Regions from separate parts of the Bacillus sp. 7894-2 genome, predicted to be linked through region 1. Evidence: riboswitches for the same ligand, from Rfam matches in the RefSeq annotation. Region 1 holds a riboswitch; each other region holds the start of a gene.
The links. A riboswitch is a leader RNA that binds a small molecule or an ion and turns the genes downstream of it on or off. The one in region 1 is predicted to bind thiamine pyrophosphate.
Positions count from the first base shown of each region.

Region 2: another riboswitch for thiamine pyrophosphate. It lies ahead of thiW (energy coupling factor transporter S component ThiW); the one in region 1 lies ahead of thiM (hydroxyethylthiazole kinase).
Region 3: another riboswitch for thiamine pyrophosphate. It lies ahead of CHI10_RS08030 (YkoF family thiamine/hydroxymethylpyrimidine-binding protein); the one in region 1 lies ahead of thiM (hydroxyethylthiazole kinase).
Region 4: another riboswitch for thiamine pyrophosphate. It lies ahead of tenI (thiazole tautomerase TenI); the one in region 1 lies ahead of thiM (hydroxyethylthiazole kinase).

Region 1 is NZ_NPDG01000015.1:55,970-61,154, forward strand. Features, by position in the region: gene CHI10_RS03270 (exodeoxyribonuclease III) at 1-291, opposite strand, end outside; gene thiE (thiamine phosphate synthase) at 426-1,085, opposite strand; gene thiD (bifunctional hydroxymethylpyrimidine kinase/phosphomethylpyrimidine kinase) at 1,075-1,896, opposite strand; gene thiM (hydroxyethylthiazole kinase) at 1,899-2,714, opposite strand; TPP riboswitch at 2,825-2,937, opposite strand; gene CHI10_RS03290 (OsmC family protein) at 3,052-3,510, shown strand; gene CHI10_RS03295 (Cof-type HAD-IIB family hydrolase) at 3,532-4,281, opposite strand; gene CHI10_RS03300 (CBO0543 family protein) at 4,425-4,940, shown strand.
Region 2 is NZ_NPDG01000123.1:21,960-27,144, reverse strand. Features, by position in the region: gene CHI10_RS17540 (DUF6843 domain-containing protein) at 1-94, opposite strand, end outside; gene CHI10_RS17535 (TIM barrel protein) at 217-1,050, opposite strand; gene CHI10_RS17530 (DUF1287 domain-containing protein) at 1,183-1,860, shown strand; gene tenA (thiaminase II) at 1,981-2,670, opposite strand; TPP riboswitch at 2,731-2,832, opposite strand; gene thiW (energy coupling factor transporter S component ThiW) at 2,992-3,480, opposite strand; TPP riboswitch at 3,595-3,710, opposite strand; gene CHI10_RS17515 (DUF302 domain-containing protein) at 3,780-4,163, opposite strand; gene CHI10_RS17510 (alpha-hydroxy-acid oxidizing protein) at 4,267-5,185, opposite strand, start outside.
Region 3 is NZ_NPDG01000057.1:15,036-20,220, reverse strand. Features, by position in the region: gene CHI10_RS08040 (coproporphyrinogen III oxidase) at 1-1,403, opposite strand, end outside; gene CHI10_RS08035 (Cof-type HAD-IIB family hydrolase) at 1,611-2,477, opposite strand; TPP riboswitch at 2,695-2,796, shown strand; gene CHI10_RS08030 (YkoF family thiamine/hydroxymethylpyrimidine-binding protein) at 2,883-3,488, shown strand; gene CHI10_RS08025 (ECF transporter S component) at 3,490-4,086, shown strand; gene CHI10_RS08020 (ABC transporter ATP-binding protein) at 4,070-5,185, shown strand, end outside.
Region 4 is NZ_NPDG01000134.1:31,320-36,504, reverse strand. Features, by position in the region: gene thiC (phosphomethylpyrimidine synthase ThiC) at 102-1,883, shown strand; TPP riboswitch at 1,906-2,016, shown strand; gene tenI (thiazole tautomerase TenI) at 2,102-2,710, shown strand; gene thiO (glycine oxidase ThiO) at 2,710-3,831, shown strand; gene thiS (sulfur carrier protein ThiS) at 3,847-4,050, shown strand; gene CHI10_RS19245 (thiazole synthase) at 4,052-4,819, shown strand; gene CHI10_RS19240 (MoeB/ThiF family adenylyltransferase) at 4,816-5,185, shown strand, end outside.

The DNA.
Region 1 (5,185 bases):
TTCATACTCAAGCGTGAGAATCCTGCCTTCTGGTTCTGTTTCCTCATCGCCCAATCCATAGCGGACAGAGATAGGCTCTTTTTTCGTAAATACAGCTGTACCCGAATATCCTTTTTTAAGCGCATAATTCCAATATTGGTGATAGCCATCCAGGATGAGCTCAATCTGTCCCTCCTGCAATTTGGACTCCTGGATGCAAAAGATGTCTGCATCCACCTCTTTGAAGTAATCTGTGAAGCCTTTTTTCACACAGGCCCTAATGCCATTCACATTCCATGATACGAGTTTCATTGCAATTGTATCTCCTTACGAAAAAATCTGTATGAGTACAACATTACCATGGCTTTTCAATAATTGCATAGTAATAAACACTGAAACTTGAAAGGCAATCGATAATACTGATTTTTTAAAAAAAATGCTCAAAATTAATGGACATTTCTCCTTACTGCTTCTTTTAACTCCCTGGCTGATTTTTCAGGGGAATCCGCCTGGCTGATTGCCGTAATGACTGAAACACCGTCTGCTCCAGCAGCCATAATGGGAGGTGTATTTTTAGAGTTAATTCCGCCAATACCTACCACAGGAATCTGGATAGAAGCAGATCTCAATTCCTTTAAAAAAGTAAGACCCTGAACTGCTTTGGCATCTTTCTTTGTGCTTGTCGGATAAATAGGGCCAATGCCGAGGTAATCTGCTCCCTGCCGGATTGCTGCTTCTGCTTCAATCATATTATGAACGGACACGCCAAGGATTTTGCTGCCGATTTTTCTCCTGACCACATCTGCCGGTTCGTCTTCCTGGCCTATATGGACTCCATCTGCATTAATAGTAAGCGCCAATTCAATGTCATCATTGACGATAAAAGAAATGCCGCTCTCGTTGCAGATTGCCTGAAGCCTTTTTGCAAGAGATTCCTTCTCTTTGCCTTGCAGGCATCCTGCACCTTTTTCACGGAATTGAAACAGGGATATGCCCCCATTAATTGCTGATCGGAGAATATCTTCAGGCTCTTGGAAGCAATTTACGCTTCCCATTATTAAATATACTTTAAGCAGCTCACTCATTTCCTCTGAATTAATTCTCATGAACGAAATTCTCCTTTTTCTTCAAATTATAAGCCCAATGATTGGTTGGTCCATGACCGCTGCCAATTCTTAAGTCATGTTCAATTGCTGCCTGGATAAATTGCTTTGCACGATCAACAGCCTGCGGCACAGAAAAGCCTTCAGCGAGTCCGGCTGTAATGGCAGCCGAAAAGGTGCAGCCAGTACCGTGCGTGTTTACTGTTTGTATTCTATTACTCTTGAACTCGGTAAAACTTTCACCGTCAAATAATAGATCGGCAGCCACTTTTCCCTCATCATGGCCGCCCTTAATGATGACATGTCTCGCTCCAAGCCTATGTAGTTCTTTTGCTGCCTTCCGTTTATCTTTCATTGAACGAATATTAGCATCCGTTAAAACCTCCGCCTCGGGTATATTGGGTGTAATCACCATCGAGAGCGGAATTAGATGCTTTTTCATCGCTAAAATGGCTTCAGTCTGAAGAAGACATGCTCCACCTTTTGCTATCATCACCGGATCAATGACGATATTGTTCCATCCGTATTCCGCAATCTCCTTTGAAACCGTCTCGATAATTTCAGCACTAAAGAGCATACCTGACTTGACTGCATCAGGCCTTAAATCCTCTCCAATGGATTGTAATTGTGACGCAACAGCCTCTGCGGTCATGGGATAAACTCCCTGCACTCCCCTGGTGTTTTGTGCCGTTACGGCAGTTAACGCTGACATGCCGAAAACACCGAGTTCCTGAAAGGTTTTTAAATCTGCCTGAATACCAGCACCGCCGCCGCTGTCTGATCCTGCTATGGTTAAAGCTTTGTTCACCTTCATTTTTATTCCCCTCCTACCTGACTAAAAGAGCCGCGCAATTCAACATCTGAGGCTGAGATAGTATATAAGCTATTCAAGAACTCTATTTGGAAAGTGCCCGGGCCCCTGCCATCCGTTTTTTCTGCAGCGATTTCGGCGGCAGAGCCATACACGACCAATGAAGCAGCTGCCGCTTTTACTGGATCCTTTTCAACAGCAGCGAAAGCTCCAATAACAGAAGTCAAAAGGCATCCGGCACCCGTTACTTTCGTTAACAGGGGATGTCCATTGTTAATGGTAAAAGTGGCTCTTCCATCTGAAATGATGTCCTGTTTTCCTGTAATGACGGTGACTGCACCAAGTTTATTTGCTGCTGACTTTGCGAGCTCAGAAGTGTTTCCCTCTGCTTCTCCTGCATCAACGCCCTTAATATTCCATTTCTGTCCTGCTGCATTGGCAATTTCTGCTGCATTTCCTCTTATGATGCTAATATCTAATTCTTCCATTATTCTATTGGCTGTTTCTGTGCGATAGGCTGTCGCGCCGGCACCAACCGGATCAAAGATTACCGGCACCCCATGCTGATTGGCTGATTTTCCTGCGATAAGCATGCTTTTCACTTCTTTTTCAGTCAATGTTCCCATGTTGAGAACCAGTGCCCCGGCAATTTTAGCCATATCACCCGCCTCTTCATGCGCATATGCCATTACAGGTGATGCCCCAATTGCCAGCAGGCCATTGGCAGTGAAATTGGTTACCACCACATTGGTGATATTATGTACTAAAGGATTAAACTCTCTTACTTTTTCCAATAGACTGCTAATCTCTTGAATGTTCACATTCATTCCTCCTCTGCGTTTGCCGCTCAATAGCCTTTGAAAAGAGAACAAAATAAAAACCAGATCCATATAAGGACCTGGCTGAATAATCTATAGAGAATTATGTTTGTTCTCCGAAATTACTACTTTCCTACGCTGGTATGATCCAGATCAGGTCCGAAGGGTAAAAAACAGTCCGGTTTCTTTCTCAGCCCGCGAGCATCGGGCACCCCTAGCAGTAAAACTATTAAGTTGGCTGTTTTTATCTTAGCCTGAATCATGAAATCTGTAAAGCTTGCAATTCTGCCGCTTCCTCTTTAAGGTGTAAGTAAGAATACATAGCTTGGAGGATTCAAATATGGCTGAACACCATTTTCACTTGAAAGCACATTGGCCTGGTCTTCGCAATGATGTTGGGGAAATAGAAACAGGCGGCCTGAGAACACAGGTATCCATTCCACCGGAAATGGACGGTCCCGGAATCGGAACGAATCCGGATGAAATGCTGCTCGGGGCGGCGGCTACTTGTTATATTATTACACTTGCAGCCATGATGGAACGCAGCCGGCTCGATAAAGAGGACCTTACAATGGAGTCGGTAGGAGTTGTTGATGTCACCAAAGGGGTGATTACTTACAAAAAAATTATTCATCACCCAGTTATTGTGCTTAAATCAGACGCTGATGATAAGGACCATACTCTTGCACATAAGCTTGTCCAAAAAGCAGAAGCATCCTGTATGATCTCAAGGGCGATTAAAGGAAATGTGGAAGTGGAAGTACAGGAAACCATTCGTAAAAATCAAACACCGGCCTGATAGCCGGTGTTTTGGTTTAAGTTATAGAGCCCATTTGCGGATGGCCAGTGCAACACCGGCTTCATCATTTGTTCCTGTCACAGCATCGGCTGTCTCTTTAACAATGTCCTGTGCATTGCCCATCGCTATTCCCCAGCCTGATTCTTTAATCATGGCAATATCGTTCAAGCTGTCTCCCATCGCCATTACATTTTCCATTGAAATACCAAGGAGGTCGGTTACTTTTAGGATACCTTTGGCTTTGTTGATGCCTAAAGCATTGACTTCTATATTGGTTAAGCTGGAATTAGTAATTTCCAGGTTGCCTTTAGACTGAAGCTCTTTATGAATCAGCTCCCTGATCGCATCATCTGAAATATCAAATCCAAATTTAAGCCATTCATGATCATGGATATTTTCCGGCATTTCGTTCATCCACACGCGCTCGCAGCTGGTTGCCCAGAAATTGGTCTTGTGTGTCTTAGACAGATTCCACATCCATTCCATTACTTTAGAATCCACTGGAGCTCTTAAAATGGATTCACCACCAGGTCCAAATATTTCGCTGCCATTTACCGTGATCAAATAAGAATTTAATTTTAGAGAATCAGCATGATCGCCTGCCGTTAACCTGGATCTGCCGGTGCTCAAAATGACTTCGATTCCTTTCTCCTTTGCTTCTTTTATAGCTGCACGGTTCTCTTCAGGAATTTCCCCTTTGGAGTTCAGTAATGTTCCATCCATATCAAGGGCGATTAATTTGATCTGCGGGGGAATTTTTGCTTCTTTCATAGTCCTCTTCCTTTCTTCAATTAACACAATAAAGCCATTATATAGGTAAGTCCGCTTTCCTTCAAAGAAGGCGCATTTTAGATGAATATTTTTTTGTGAAATGGAAATACCTGTATGTATTAAATGTAAAAGGTGATGTTACTATGTATCTTGCACTTGTAATCATCGTATGGATATTGTTCGCTTACCGCTTTATTGACTGGTCGCAGTGGAAAAAGCAATATCCTACTGTCTTATTTTTTATTGCGATCAACCTGACCTACAATATGCTCTATTTTAATCATACACTGTGGGCTTTTAGAGGTATTACGGCTGAATGGCTAAATCATTCGATTATTAACTTAGCTTTCACATTTTTTATTACTCCTATGGCTCTGATTATTTACCTGCAGCGCTACCCTGACAATAAAAAACAGGGATACATTTACTCTGCTATATGGATTGGCTTTTTTACCATTATTCAATCACTGTTTGCCCACAAAGGAATGTATGTGTACGATAACGGCTGGAACAGCTGGCATAACATTTGGCTGAATATCGCTCTATTTGCTGTATTGCGAATCCACTATCGAAGACCTGCGGTTGCCATGCTGATTTCCCTGCCTGCTGCGGTGGTATTCTACTTATTTTTTCCGTTTCCATTGGACAGCCTAAAATAAATGCATACATAAAGCGAGGTGTACTGGAATGATCATTCAGAACGACTTGTCTGTGTCCTTATTTTTGCTCCTTCTGTTCTTAACCTATGCATTGATGTGGTTTTATTTAATTAGGAAAAAAATCAATAAATAATTTAGGGCAGACTAATTGGTTAGAGCTTCCCATCAGTTAGTTTATGTTAGTTTTGTATAGGATTGGTCGAGGCTCTCCACATGGAGCACCTCGACACTGTGTATTCTTCTTT
Region 2 (5,185 bases), on a different contig from region 1:
ACAGTTCCCCTTCTGAAAAGAAAAAGAGAAGCCAAAATCTAAAGGTAAAAAGAATGGAAGCCTGCAGAGCCGTTTTTATTTTTGATCCCAGCATTGAACTAAATTCCCTCCTCTTACATTGTGATTATTTTCACATATATGCTAGCATACAAACAAGGCAATTCCCATACTCCCTATATAAATTTGCGCAGAAGGAATGTGGGGAGGCCTGCTCCCTTACCTGACAGAACCGGCCTCAATGACTTCTATTGCCCATTCAACTCCTTCTTCTGCCATTTTTTCCGAAGGGTTCGTGTGTGGTGTATATTCCATGACAAAAAACACATCCTCACATTTCTTTGCCAGAAAATCCATCAGTTTCTTTATTTTATGATGACGGCCATCATTCTCATGAGATGGATGCACAGGGACCCAGATATATTTGTCTCCCTGGTATTCAACATTATGTAAATGAACAACTCTCACAAACTCGGCCCATTTTCCTATATAATTTATGGCCCTGTCGTCCGTGGCTAATATATAATCTCCGATATCAACACAGAGGCTGAGGCCATATTTCTTCCATGTCTCTACAGGAAAACTGTCAAGATAATCGATTCCTGCTGGCGATTGCCTGAATCCTAATTTTGGTTCACACACGATCATAATCCCATATTTTTTCTGAAGAGCACTGAGTTTCTTGAGTCCCTCCTCAATGATCTCTGCCGGATTCCCACTTGCTTCCTTTTTAAAATAAGGAAAGTGCACCAATATGTATTCAGCACCAAGCCGGGACATTCTTTCCACTTCCTCCTCAAACTGGATCCAGGCTTCCTCTGGATTCATACTGACCTTTTCCAGAAGATCGTATTTGCTTTGTCCCCGGAAAAGAGGCGAATGAAGACCAAAGCTTTTGTTTGTTTTGCCCAGCAATTCAATAAAGCATTGAAAGGATTCCTCATCTTGAAATTCCCCTATCTCAATATGCGGCAAATAACGTTTAAAAAGTTTATGAAACAGCTTGCTGTCTGACAAAATGACGCTTCCTGATACCCCTATTTTATGAACCATTATATCCCCTCTCTTATGAATGGTTATAACAATCTTATCACACCTTCATGTAACTTATTGGGAAATAATACCGTCTATTCAGTAAAATAGGTGAGGTGTACTTATGGTTAAAAAGGTATTTACTTCAATAATTTGAGTAGTGTTATTATTCATTCTTTTTTTCGGAGTGGTATCATTCTGGATTCCATCGGCATTCATTTCGGAAATCCTTTTGCAAAGAAGCTGGAGGTGCCCTCTGATTACTCACAGGCCGATTCAAACCAGAACGGCATTGCTGATCCGATTGATATGGTCCTGACAGCCAGAAAAGAAGTAGAACAGCGCACGCCATATAAAAGTGCCTACTATGCGGGAGGCTATCCGCCCGATGACGAAGGTGTCTGTACAGACGTGATTTGGAGAGGATTCCAGGGGGCTGATGTAACCATAAAGGATCTTATTGATCAGGATATCGCCGAAAATACGGACTTGTATTCAAGAGTCCAGGGCAAGCCTGATCCGAACATTGATTTCAGAAGGGTGCCAAACCAGAATATCTTTTTTAGCCGGTTCGCAAAGTCATTAACAACAGAGCTGATTCCAGGAGATGTTAAGAACCTTCAGCAATGGCAGCCGGGTGATATTGTGGTTTTCCTTTCTCCTAAATTCGACCATGTGGCTTTCATATCTGACAAACGGACTAAAGAAGGCATTCCATACGTAATACATAACTCCACCCCATTTGCAGCAGAAGTAAAACTATCTTCTTTTAAGACTCCCATTACCGCTCACTACAGATGGGATTTTGAAAAAACGCCTGCACTGCCATAAGCAGATGCAGGCATTTTTCTTATTAAATAAGAAAGTATAAAATTTTGAACTTCGATAACTCTCTAGCGCAAGCAGCCTGCCCCTCAAGGTGTCGGGGGTGAGCGAGCCGCTTACGCTTTTTTATCTGACTGCTGCCGGATTGCCCGCCGGCCACTCTTCGCAGGTATAAGCCATCTCCCAGAAACCAAGCTCCAGCTGGCAGCTCTTTCGGAAAGCATCCTTCATTCGCTGCCTTTCCTCCGGTGATGCCGCTTCAGCAAGCTCATCCAAACGGTTTCTCATATTCATGGTCACAGCTTCGACCCTTAGATTTGCATAAAAAGAGATCCACGGATAAAACGGATGGTTCTCATCTGGAACATATTGCTTCATGAGCTCAAGCCCAATCTCCCAATATGTCCATGGACAAGGCAATAATGCAGCGAGGATTTCACCCATGCCGCCTGTGTGGGCATGATACATCATATGCTTTACATAATGATCGGCTGTCGGCGGAAGCGGATATCCCTGCAATGCTTCGTAATCCACCCCAATCTGCTGGCAAAAATTATGGTGGGGGTGTACTTCGCTGTTCAATACAAATTCTATTTGCTGGTTAAAGTATGCAATATCCTTACGCTCAGCTGACTTTGAAATCGCAATCCCATAAATATGCATGAACGCATTCAAATACTCAAAGTCCGCTTTAATGTAATGAGCAAGCGCCTCTTTCGGCACATCCCCTCTCCCGATCCCCTGGACAAATGGATGCTCAAATATCAGCTGAAATAAATCTTCATTTTCCTTGCGCAGAATTTCTGAAAAAGTCATAAAAAATAGCCTCCTTAATTAAATACAGAAGCTGCCGGGGAAAAAGCATGAGGATATAAAATGAGGTCCTCACTGCTTCCCTGCGCTGGCATTATCCAGATCAGGTTCCAAGGGACCAAGGAAAAGCTCCTTATCTCAGCCGTAGCGCCCCTAGCAGTTTTCTAACATTCTAATTGTTTTTTACCGATTTTCTAACTTGGTGTTTTTCTCTCATAAATTTTGGATTTCGCCCATAACTTTTGAAAATCGCTCATAAAGCCTGATTGTTATGCTGCTCTCCCTTACTCTGCTAACCTATCTTACTTCTCCAGCCCAAAATCATCACATATTCTGAACCAAATTCTTCTCTTTAACCTTCGCTAACACCAACCAGCCTATTGCCGCACCGGCAATGCTGCTGACCAGAAACGGCGGCACAAAGAAGAATGCACCATTTGCACTGCCCATGAGAAATTTTGCGTACGGAACAGCAAACAATGCTCCGATTATACCGGTGCCCAAAACCTCGCCAGCGGCAGCCCATATTTTCCGGCCGAATTTCAAATAAAGGACACCAGCCAAAAACGCACCGATCATTCCGCCCGGAAACGCAAGCAGCGTCCCGAATCCAAGCATATTACGCAGCAAAGCAATCATAAAAGCAACGGCAGCTGCCGGCAGGGGTCCAAGAGTCACCGCTGCCAATACATTTACCGCATGCTGAATCGGATAGGCCTTGGCTATACCTGATGGAAACCAGAGCAAATGGGATCCCAGTGTCCCAATCGCCGTAAATAGTGCCATCGTAGTCAACAATCGGGTTCTGTTCATCTAAACCTCCTTTCTAAAAGGGCAGCCTGATTGCTTATCTGGATGAGAAGTATGTATACAAAAAAGCCGGATCCCCACAAAGGACCCGGCTTGGTTTAAGTATATGAATCGACATACTGTCAAATCCTACTTCCCTCCGCTGGCATTAACCAGATCAGGTCCATAAGAGTCGGAAAGCTATAAGCGCTTTCCTCTCAGCCCGCACATTCGGGGCACCCCTAGTAGTTACATAGATATTTAATTTGATAAGCTGTTTCAAGCTTAACAAATTATTCCCGCACTGTCATCATTCTTTTAGATTATATACTTTTTTTGATGCACTGGATTAAGCGCTCTTCAATTTCTGCAGCGAAGATTTGAACAGATTCGTCATTGATTAGCTCAATCATACTTGTCGGCTTAGGTATCCCAATTTTCGTTTTGCCCTTGTCTTCATAGACGACAATTTTACAAGGCAGGAAGTAGCCGGCCATTTTATTCTGTGTTAAAACGCGATGTGCTTCATTCGGATTACATACCTCTAACACATGGAATGCCTCGTTATATTCCAAGCCTTTTTCCTGCAGCTTCTCCTGAACATTAAACTGCCATAGAACTCCGAACTTTTCGTCCTTCAGACTTCCTTCCAGTGAGGATATCGCATCTTCAATTGATTTTTCGGTTTCAGCTGTGTAATCGAACATGACTGCATCTCCTTTAGTATGGCATATTAATTATGTACCCCTACAGGTATACCATTAAACACAGTCTCAACTGTCAACAACCCAGGATTTTTTTAAGAAAGTTTTATCGAATTAACCGCAGACCAGCAATATCCTTTAAACTCCCCACCCCCGCAAGAGAGAGGGACACTTTTGTTTCTTCTATAAAGTTGGCAAGCACTTTTTCAACTCCTTCCTGCCCGCCAATGGCCAAGCCGTACACATACGGCCGCCCCAGACAAACGGCGTCAGCTCCCAGTGCCAGAGCTTTAACCACATCTGAGCCTCGGCGAATGCCGCTGTCAAACAATACTGGAATCCTTCCTTTAACTTCCTTCGCAATCGGTTCAAGCGCATCAATCGCCGCAATCACTCCATCAAGCTGTCTGCCGCCATGATTGGAGACAATGATTCCGTCTATCCCTCTTTCAACTGCCAATCTGGCATCCTCAGGGTGGAGAATGCCCTTTAATAAAATGGGCAGGCTGGTTTTCTCTTTTAATCTGGCAATATGTTCCCAGCTTAATGTTGGATGATGAATATTATCAAGGATTCCCTGTACGACATCACCGTCCTGGAGAGAAGCCATAAAGACTGGATCGCTTTCATAGTTTGCTTTACCATAGCCAAGCTTTAACGGGGAAAAATTGTTTCTTAAATCGGCTTCCCTCCATCCCATCATCACCGTATCAACCGTTAACACAATTGCCTCATACCCCGCTTCCTCCGCACGGCGAACCATACTGAAAGATGCTTCTTCATAATTGGACCAATATAATTGGAACCATTTTGGACTCGAGCCTGTTGCCTTTGCGATTTCTTCAATGGAATAACCGGATACTGTGCTCTGGATAAAAGGAACTCCAAACGAAGCTGCTGCCCGTGCAGACGCCAGCTCTCCCTCATTATGTTCAAGCCGCTGCATCCCAATCGGTGCCAGGAAAACCGGGTAAGGATATGTTTTTCCAAATAATTTCACACTTATATCCGGCACTGAAACATCT
Region 3 (5,185 bases), on a different contig from region 1:
AAATGAGTGATTTTTCCTGTCCCGGGATCAATGAACTTACTGGAAGCTCCGCACCCAAGCCCGATAATTGTCTGCTGTTCTTCCATAATCATAATGTTATAGATGCTTTCCTGATTTGGAAGGGCATAGCCGACATTTTCAAGATTGCCGAGAATATTTTTCTGGCGATAGAGATAATAAGGATGGTAATTATGAACTTTCGTCCAATCCTCAGCCATGTCCATCATTTTTTCAATCTCTTCACGATCGGCAACTTTATATTTTTGCTTGTTCTTAGTCATTTCCGAAGCTCGTTTAAAGGATAAAGTATGAACAGTCAGGGATTCCGGCATTAATTTCTCTGTTTCACCCAGAGTATGCGCAAATTCCTGAACCCCTTCTCCAGGCAATCCAATGATCAGATCCATATTGATATTGTTCATGCCCATATTACGGGCCAAATGGAATTTATCCACGGTTTCTTCCACTGTGTGGTGACGGCCAATTGCTTTCAAGGTCTCCTGAATATAGGACTGAGGATTAATGCTGATACGGTCAATATTCCATTTTTTAAGCACTTCAAGCTTTTCAGGTGTAATCGTATCAGGACGGCCTGCTTCCACAGTGACCTCCCGAATGTTTTTTACATCCGGGAAAGATTCATACATTTCCTCATAAAGCATATCCATCTCTTCTGCCGTAATGCTTGTCGGGGTCCCTCCGCCATAATAGACAGTGGTGATTTTCACATTATTTTCTTTCAGCCAATCACCAATTTTGCGCATTTCAAAATGAAGGCCGCCAAGAAATGAGTTAACAGAACCCTGCCTGCCATTAATCGCATAAGCAGGAAAAGTACAATACGCGCACTTTGTCGGGCAGAACGGAATGCCAATATATATGCTTACCTCTTTTTTCAAGTCATAAAGATCCGGTACCACAGCAAGCTGCCGGTCTACAATATTCTGCATAAGCTGAATTTTTTCATCTGTAATCAAGTACTCTTCCTTCAGCTGATGATGAGCTTCCTGGAGAGGTGTCTGATTCTGCATGGCACGGTGAAGCAATTTTGTGGGACGTACTCCGGTCAGAATCCCCCACTTCTGGGTAATGCCCGTCCAGTCCTGCAAAACAGTCAGGTATACATGTGATACTGCATTCTTCACTTGTCTGAAAGTCTCTTTTTCTGACTCAGCCGGAACAAATTCTTTTTCAAAAGTGGCAGTAAGGTTCCTGCTGTCTTTATCAGTAAGCTTAGCAAAGGCTTTAATGCGATCTCCCTGCTCAAGCTGAAAAGAAATTGTCAAATCTGCTGCAGCATTCTCACCCAGCAACACTTCACATTCTTCAAAAAAGAGGTTTCCGATCAGCCGGAGCGGACGATGGAACCGTTCATCCTTTATGCCTAAAATTGATATGTTCAAATCTATCACCTTTTTTTAAAAAATATAATAAATCTGCCGGTGTTCAATCTCACGGGCAGCTGCATAGTCTTTATTATTCATGTTGACAAACTCCTTTTAGTGTACAGAACTGGGGAAACAAGGTCAATATACTATTGACTCGCTTTATCCAATGCCCTAAATCAAAAAGAGAGCCGATCTGCCTTGACCGGACTCTCTTTCATGCATTTATTTCAGCAGATTCATTTTCTTCAGAAAGTCGATTGGATGCTGTTTGCGGAAATGTTCTTTAACCATGTAGCTTACGCCGCTCTGGTCATTGGATCGTGTCAGCCAGTCTGCTGCTTTTTTTACTTCTGCCGGAGCATTACCCATTGCCACCCCCAGACCGGCGGCTTCAATCATTTCCAGATCATCTTCAGAATCTCCAATTACGACCATTTGGTTTCTGGAAATTCCAAGGTGTTCACATAAATAGAGCAGCCCATTCAGCTTTGAAACTTCTGAAGGAACAATGTCCATCCTCAGATCATTCAGTTTAATGACTTCTACATTTTCAAACATGCCCCAGATGGCTGTCTTAGCATCCTCAAGGTCTTCTTTATCTTCAAAGTACACTTCAATTTTTGGCGGGGTGACCGGCTCGTCTAAGATGGTGTCACTTAATGAATCCACAAATTGCTGGGAGTAAAAAATGGGATCGCCGGTTGTAAAAACAGTTTTAGCAAGCATATTGGTATTGAGCTTCGTTTTGTTGGCAAGGGAATATTTTTCGTGCACCAGCCTGATTTGACAGGTAAAGCCTTCAAGCAGGCGCACGATTTCAAACGTTTCATCTTCCTGAATTCTTTTTACAAAGATCGGCTTTTCCTGGGAAGCTGCAATATATGCTCCCCTGTGAGTGACCAGCAAAGAATTGATTTTCAATGCTTTGGCCACTTTTTTCGCGGATGGAAAGCTTCGGGACGTAACAAGTGTTACATAAATTCCCTTTTGCTGCACATATTCTATCGCTTCTTTTGTTGATTTATGAAGTCTTCCATTTGTTTGGAGTAGTGTTCCGTCTATGTTTAAAGCAAGCATTCTGTATATCATCCAATTTGCCCCCTATTCTCGGTGTAAAATTGTCCTATTACACTTTTATGAAGGGAAGGACTGGATTAGAACATGACATGGACAATGGAGAAATTTTTTCATAGCTTAACCGCTGCTGTCTGATTTCACAGATCATTTGATATAAAAAAGATAAATTATTCATTTACATTTTGTTTGCTCCGTATTAAGATGGAGTCATTAAAAACTGCATATCCAAGTTTTGCACTAGGGGAGCTTTTTGGCTGAGAAGAACAATCCGTTCTGACTCTTATCACCCGATCTGGATAATACCAGCGTGGGGAAGTGCAGGTGAACGGCTATCATTTATTTGTATTGATAACATTCAACTGCATTTCCTATGGGAATGCAGTTTTTTATTTTCATAAATAATAGGAGGATGGAAAAATGCAGGAAAATTTTTTATGTGGGACTAGTGAAATTACAGGGTGCAGGTTTTCAATTTACCCAATGACTGACAGGTTTGCGGAGGTTATTTTATCAGCACTAAAAGAAGTGGATACGAGCAAGGTATGGATGGAAACTGATGATGTGAGCACCTGTGTGCGTGGCAGGTCCATTCATGTTTTCGATGTGGTCAAAGCTATTTACCTTGAATCAGTTAAGCATGGAGATCATGTAGTGTTTAACGGGACTTTTTCAAATGGATGTCCCGGTGATACTGCAGGCGATGCTTATCTTGCTGAAAATGAGGAACGGGCAAATGAAGAATCAGCAGCAGTAATCAGCCAGGAAGTCGCTGTCCAGTTCGCCCTTTATCCGATGGGGATTCCTGATTACATGAACGTCATTATGGACCAGGTCGAACTCGCTGCGAATCGGGGTACTTTTTCTAAAGGAGTTCATTATGCTTCAAGACTGGATGGAGATGCACACGCTGTTTTTAAAACACTTGAGGATGCTTTTGAAAACTGTAAGAAAAGCGATTCTACACATATTGTTATGACGGTGAATATGTCTGCCAACAGTCCATCCAAAAAGGAGGCTGAGTAAAATGCTCGAAAAGTGGAAGCTTCGTGAGGTCATTGTCCTGTCTGTACTTGCTGTCGTGTTTGCAGTTGTATATCTGGCGTTCCTGCAATTTGGCAACGTGCTATATGGAATGTTCGGCTTAATTGGCTATGATTTGATTTTTGGCATTTGGTTTGTTGTTTCAATCATCGCAGCGTACATAATCAGAAAGCCCGGAGCAGCCTTTTTATCGGAAACCATCGCTGCAGCCATTGAAGTCATGATCGGCAACGCAGTTGGTCCCCGCCTGATTCTGTCAGGGATGATTCAGGGGATTGGAGCGGAAGCTGTTTTTGCGGCTACAAAATGGAATAATTACCGGACATGGGTGTTAATTGCTGCCGGAATGGGCTCATCTGTTACTAGTTTTATTTGGGGCTATTTCATTTCCGGCTATGCGGCCCTCTCACCCGGTTATGTAACAGCTATGTTTTTTGTGAGGCTGATCAGCGGTGCTTTACTGGCTGGATTGCTGGGCAAATGGCTGAGTGAGAGCCTTGCGAAAACTGGGGCATTAAACAGCTTTCCAATTGGAAAAGAGCGGAAAAGGGGAAAACCGGAAAATGGAATTACAGCATAACCGGCATATATTAAAAACCGAACAGCTTTCCTTCAGGTATGAAGATGTGGAAAAACCTATTTTTAAAGATGTGCAATTCAGCCTTTATCCAGGGGAAGCAGTTCTATTATTGGGCCCAAGCGGATCGGGAAAAAGCACACTTGCTTTCTGCTTAAATAAATTGTATCCGGAGGCCGTTGATGGCGAATTGGAAGGGACCATTTCATTCAAGGAAAAGATGCTTGCGGAATTCGGTCCTGGCGAAATTAATCAGCACATTGGCATTGTATTTCAGGACCCTGAAAGCCAATTTTGCATGACCACAGTCGAGGATGAGCTGGCCTTTGGACTTGAGAATATGAAAACACCTAATGATGAAATCGAGAGAAAGATTGATGAAGCATTAGAGCTTGTTCATCTTTTGCCGTATAGACATTCCTTAATCCACACTCTTTCCGGGGGCCAAAAGCAAAAGCTAGCACTGGCATGTGTATTGTCATTAAAACCGGATATCTTGATTTTGGACGAACCGACAGCAAATCTGGACCCGGCTTCAAGCTATGAACTCACACGCATCATTAAAGAGCTTAAAGAAAACCAGGCAATTTCCCTTCTAATCATTGAGCACAAGCTGGATGATTGGATTGATTTGACCGACCGGTGCGTGGTCCTAAACAAGGAAGGAGAAATTTTATTTATTGGAAGCACGGCAGATTGCTTTAATCAATATGCAGAAGAACTTCTGCTTGAGGGCATCTGGCTGCCAAGCACGGTTAGAGCCGGCCTATCAGGAAAAAAAGCTGGGATCTACAGCGGGGAAAAGCTTCCGTTAACTGATCGGGAGCTAATTGCTGGATTTGTAAATCCCTCTGCTGCACTTCAGATTTTAGATAACAGGAAGAAAAAACACCAAGCTCCTGAAGAGCAGATCATCCTATCAGCAGAGAATCTATACTTTAATAAAGCTGGTAAGGACTTGCTAAGAAATATTAGTTTTTCTGTTAAAAAAGGTGAATTTGTGGCAATTGCCGGTTCAAATGGATCAGGAAAAACAACGCTTTCCAGACTGCTGGCAGGATTATCTGCTCCATCCAAAGGCAATATTCTTTTTAATGATCGC
Region 4 (5,185 bases), on a different contig from region 1:
TTAAGCCGGTCCATCATTATGTGGACCGGCTTTTTTACATATCTTGCACTACCTCGGTTCCAGGTCTCGTCCTTATATTTTTAATAAGGGAGAGATGATCAATGACTGCAAGTTCTTTAAATCAGGAGAGTATTTCTATTATGCCGAGCTTTACTGGCAGCAAAAAAATCTATGTGGAAGGATCCAGACCGGATATCAAGGTTCCAATGCGGGAGATAGAATTAAGTCCCACCACCGGTACTTTTGGAGAAGAAATCAATGAGCCGGTTCGCGTATATGATACGAGCGGGCCTTATACGGATCCTCAATACACGTCCGATCTAAAAACAGGGCTTCCCGCTCTGAAAAGCCGGTGGATTCAGGAACGCGGGGATGTTGAAGAGTATGATGGGCGGGAAATTAAGCCCGAGGATAACGGGTTCCGCGATGAACATGATCCGCGTGCTAATCATAAAGTCTTTCCTGGCTTATCCCGCAAGCCATTGAGAGCGATTAAGGGGAAGAATGTCACCCAGCTTCACTATGCAAAAAAGGGAATCATTACTCCAGAGATGGAGTTTATAGCCATTCGGGAAAATATGGAACCTGAATTTGTCCGGTCTGAAGTAGCGAGGGGCCGGGCAATCATTCCTTCCAATATCAATCATCCTGAGACAGAGCCAATGATCATCGGAAGGAATTTTCATGTGAAAATTAATGCGAACATTGGAAACTCGGCTGTTTCATCCTCTATTGAAGAAGAGGTCGAGAAAATGACCTGGGCTACCCGCTGGGGAGCAGATACAATTATGGATCTGTCTACAGGCAAGAATATTCATACTACACGCGAATGGATTATTAGAAACTCCGCCGTTCCGGTCGGTACTGTTCCCATTTATCAGGCACTTGAAAAGGTTAATGGCATTGCCGAGGATCTTACGTGGGAAGTATACAGGGATACCTTAATTGAACAGGCAGAGCAGGGGGTTGACTACTTTACCATTCATGCCGGTGTCCTTTTACGTTATGTACCGCTTACTGCCAAAAGGCTGACCGGAATTGTTTCGAGAGGCGGATCCATTATGGCACAGTGGTGCCTGCATCATCATCAAGAGAACTTTTTATATACACACTTTGAAGAAATCTGCGAGATCATGAAAGCTTATGATGTGGCCTTCTCCCTGGGGGATGGACTGCGGCCGGGATCGATTGCAGATGCAAATGATGAGGCTCAATTTGCGGAGCTTGAAACACTAGGGGAGCTGACGAAAATTGCCTGGGAACATGATGTACAGGTAATGGTCGAGGGACCTGGCCATGTTCCAATGCATTTAATCAAAGAGAATATGGATAAACAATTAGAAATCTGTAAAGAAGCACCATTCTACACACTCGGACCCCTTACGACTGATATAGCTCCGGGGTATGACCATATTACCTCTGCAATCGGGGCTGCCATGATAGGCTGGTATGGGACGGCGATGCTTTGCTATGTTACCCCTAAAGAACATTTGGGTTTGCCAAATAGAGATGATGTGCGCGAGGGTGTCATCACGTATAAAATTGCAGCCCATGCTGCAGATCTGGCAAAGGGACATCCAGGAGCACAAAAAAGGGATGACGCCCTGTCAAAAGCCCGTTTTGAATTCCGCTGGAGAGATCAATTCAATCTCTCATTGGATCCTGAGCGCGCTTTGGAATTCCATGATGAAACCCTGCCGGCTGAAGGGGCAAAAACCGCTCATTTCTGTTCCATGTGCGGACCAAAATTCTGCAGCATGAGAATTTCTCAGGATATCCGGAAATATGCAATAGAGAATAAGCTTGACACGGATGAAGCGATACAGAAAGGCATGGAAGAAAAAGCTGAGGAATTTAAAAAGTCCGGGACCATTTATCAGTAAATGAATAGTAGCTTAATAGTTATGTATCCGCTGGGGGTGCCTGTTTGCAGGCTGAGATTAAAGCAAAAGCTTTAAGACCCTTGGAACCTGATCTGGCATGAATACCAGCGTAGGGAAGTGGGGATTGGGTCTGAATTCTATGGCCACATACCTCCGCTTTCTATTTAGAAGGTGGTTTTTTATTGCAGAAAATCTAAAAAAGCTTGGGGGCAGCCGCTATGAAAAAACAGCTTCATGTTATATCAGATGGAAAGCTTTCTCCAGAGTCCTTCGCTGAATTAGCAGTTGAATTGGAACCCTTTACAGATAGATTCCACTTACGGGAAAAACATCGAACCTCAAGAGAGATATATGAAGGAGTTCAGCTGCTTCTTAATAAGGGAGTTCCTGTTCATAAAATCGTTATAAATGATCGTGTGGATGTTGCCTGGGCGTTTAGAACGGGTGTGCATCTTGCTTTTCACAGCCTTCCAGTCCATGTTGTCAAAATTCATTTTCCAGATATACCCATAGGATGTTCCGTACATTCTCTTGAAGAAGCAAAAGAGGCTGCAAAACAAGGGGCTGATTATATCCTGTTTGGGCACATATTTGAAACCGATTCAAAGAAGGGAGTTCCGCCAAGGGGCACTGGGTCACTGGAGGCTCTTAAAAAGGCAGTAGATATTCCTGTATTGGCAATTGGGGGCATGGAACCAGAGAAAGTACCGGAGGTTTTGAAGGCGGGGGCAGACGGCATTGCTGTAATGTCGGCGATTTTGCAGGCAAAGGACCCTGTAGAAGAAGCAAAGCTTTTTGCAAAAAAATTAAATGAGGAGGGGAAATGATGAGGAAAATGTTTGATGCCGTTATAGTCGGAGGCGGCATTAACGGAAGCTCCATTGCTTTTCAACTGGCTAAAAGAGGGTATAAAGCGGCCGTTTTGGATATGGGGAAAATAGCCGGCAAAGCTTCAGGAGCAGCAGCTGGAATTTTAGGAGCCCAAACGGAACTGATAGAAGACGGCCCGCTATTTCAGCTGGCATGCAAAAGCCGCTCCATGTACCGGAGCCTGATTCCTGAACTGGAAGATTTATCACAGGTGCATATTGGCTATCAAAATAAGGGTGTATATAAAGTGGCGGCTAGTAAAGAAGAAGAGCAGGCATTAAAAAGATTGATAGAAAGACAGCAAACCGCGGATGAGCAGGCCGAATGGCTTTCGATTGATGACCTGATCAAACGTGAACCCTTCGTATCAAACAAATTGAGGGGATCCATGTATATACCGAATGACGGACAGGTACAGGCATATGAATTGTCTCTTGCTATTGCAAAAGCTGCAATAGCCCTCGGCGCAGAAATTTATGAGTATACACATGTAACAGATTTTATTTTAAAAGATGAAAAGGTTTATGGGGTGAGAACCAGCCAGGGAGAATTTCTTGCAGATTCCGTTATTGTTGCTTCGGGGGCCTGGAGCAGGGGGATTCTTGAGAGAACGGGCCTAACGCTCCCCATTAATCCCGTTAAAGGCGAGTGCTTCTCGGTCAAAATTGAAAAACCGCTTGTACAGGGGACGATCTTTTCACACGGATGCTATATCGTTCCTAAGAAATCCGGGAGGCTGGTAGTTGGAGCGACGGTTAAAGTTAATTCATTTGATGAGAAGGTGACCCTTGAGGGGATATCCTCGCTGATGGAAAAGGCGAAAAAACTGGTCCCGGATATAGTGAAGGCTGAATGGGAGCGTGCCTGGACAGGGATTCGACCCCAATCGGCTGATGGGCAGCCTTTTTTGGGAGAACATCCTGCTTATAGGGGGCTATATATTGCTGCGGGCCATTTTCGGAATGGGATCCTCCTTGCCCCGGCAACTGGAGTGCTGATGGCAGACATCCTCGAAGGCAAGACGGAGCAGTTTAATCCGTTTAAGCTGTCCCGCCTTGAATCTTTAGTTCACACGTAAACAAGGGGTGATATTATGAATGTTGTCATTAACGGAGATCCTATGGTGCTGCCGGCAGCAGTTAATTCTGTTTCAGCTCTGCTTAAGCATTTCAATTTGGAGCAAAAGGTAGTTATTGTCGAACTGAACCAGCATATTTTGGATAAAGCAGCGCATGCAATAACCATTCTGTCAGATGGGGATCGAATCGAAATTGTACACTTTGTAGGAGGCGGATGACTTGTTGAAAATTGGACCATATGAATTTAGCTCACGGCTATTGCTCGGAACAGGAAAATATCCAAACTTTGATGTGCAAAGCGAAGCTGTAGAAGCGTCGGGAACTGAGGTGCTTACGTTTGCTGTGCGCCGTATGAACATTTTTGAAGCGAACCAGCCCAACTTTTTGGAAAAGCTTGATTTAAAGAAATATAAATTACTCCCTAATACGGCAGGAGCAAGTACAGCCGATGAGGCTGTCCGAATTGCCAGGCTATCCAAAGCTTCAGGCTTATGCGACATGATTAAGGTTGAGGTGATTGGATGCAGCAAAACGCTTCTTCCCGATCCAATAGAAACTATAAAAGCAGCGGAAATCCTATTAGACGAGGGTTTTATTGTTCTCCCCTATACTTCTGATGATGTCGTGCTTGCTCGAAAACTTGAAGAACTAGGATGCCATGCTGTCATGCCATGTGCTTCTCCGATTGGCTCAGGACAGGGAATCATTAATCCTATTAATCTTCAATTTATTACAGAACAGGCTGATGTGCCGGTTATTGTTGATGCTGGAATTGGGAGCCCGGCAGATGTGGCATTGGCAATGGAGCTGGGAGCTGATGGAGTACTATTGAATACAGCCGTTTCCTCTGCTGATGATCCTGTTAAAATGGCAAAAGCAATGAAACTCGCCATTGAAGCAGGGAGGATGGGCTATGAAGCAGGCCGGATGCCGAAAAAACGGTATGCATCAGCAAGCAGCCCGGCGGAAGGAATGGTTTTTAGTTGAGTGAGCGATACTCCCGCCAGATGTTATTTCCCCCGATTGGCAAAGAAGGACAAAAAAAGCTGAGGGGAAAACACGCTTTGATTATAGGGGCTGGTGCATTAGGGGCTGCAAATGCTGAAACTCTCACAAGGGCAGGCGTCGGCAAATTAACCATTGCCGATCGGGATTATGTGGAGTGGAGCAACCTGCAGCGTCAGCAGCTTTATTGTGAAGAAGATGCTGTACGAAAAGTGCCAAAAGCGATAGCAGCGGCTAAACGCCTAAAAGCCATCAATTCAGAGGTGCAAATTTTCGCACGTATTATGGATGTAGGTGTACAGGAAATGGAAGAGCTGATTGAGGATGTTGATTTAATCATCGATTCAA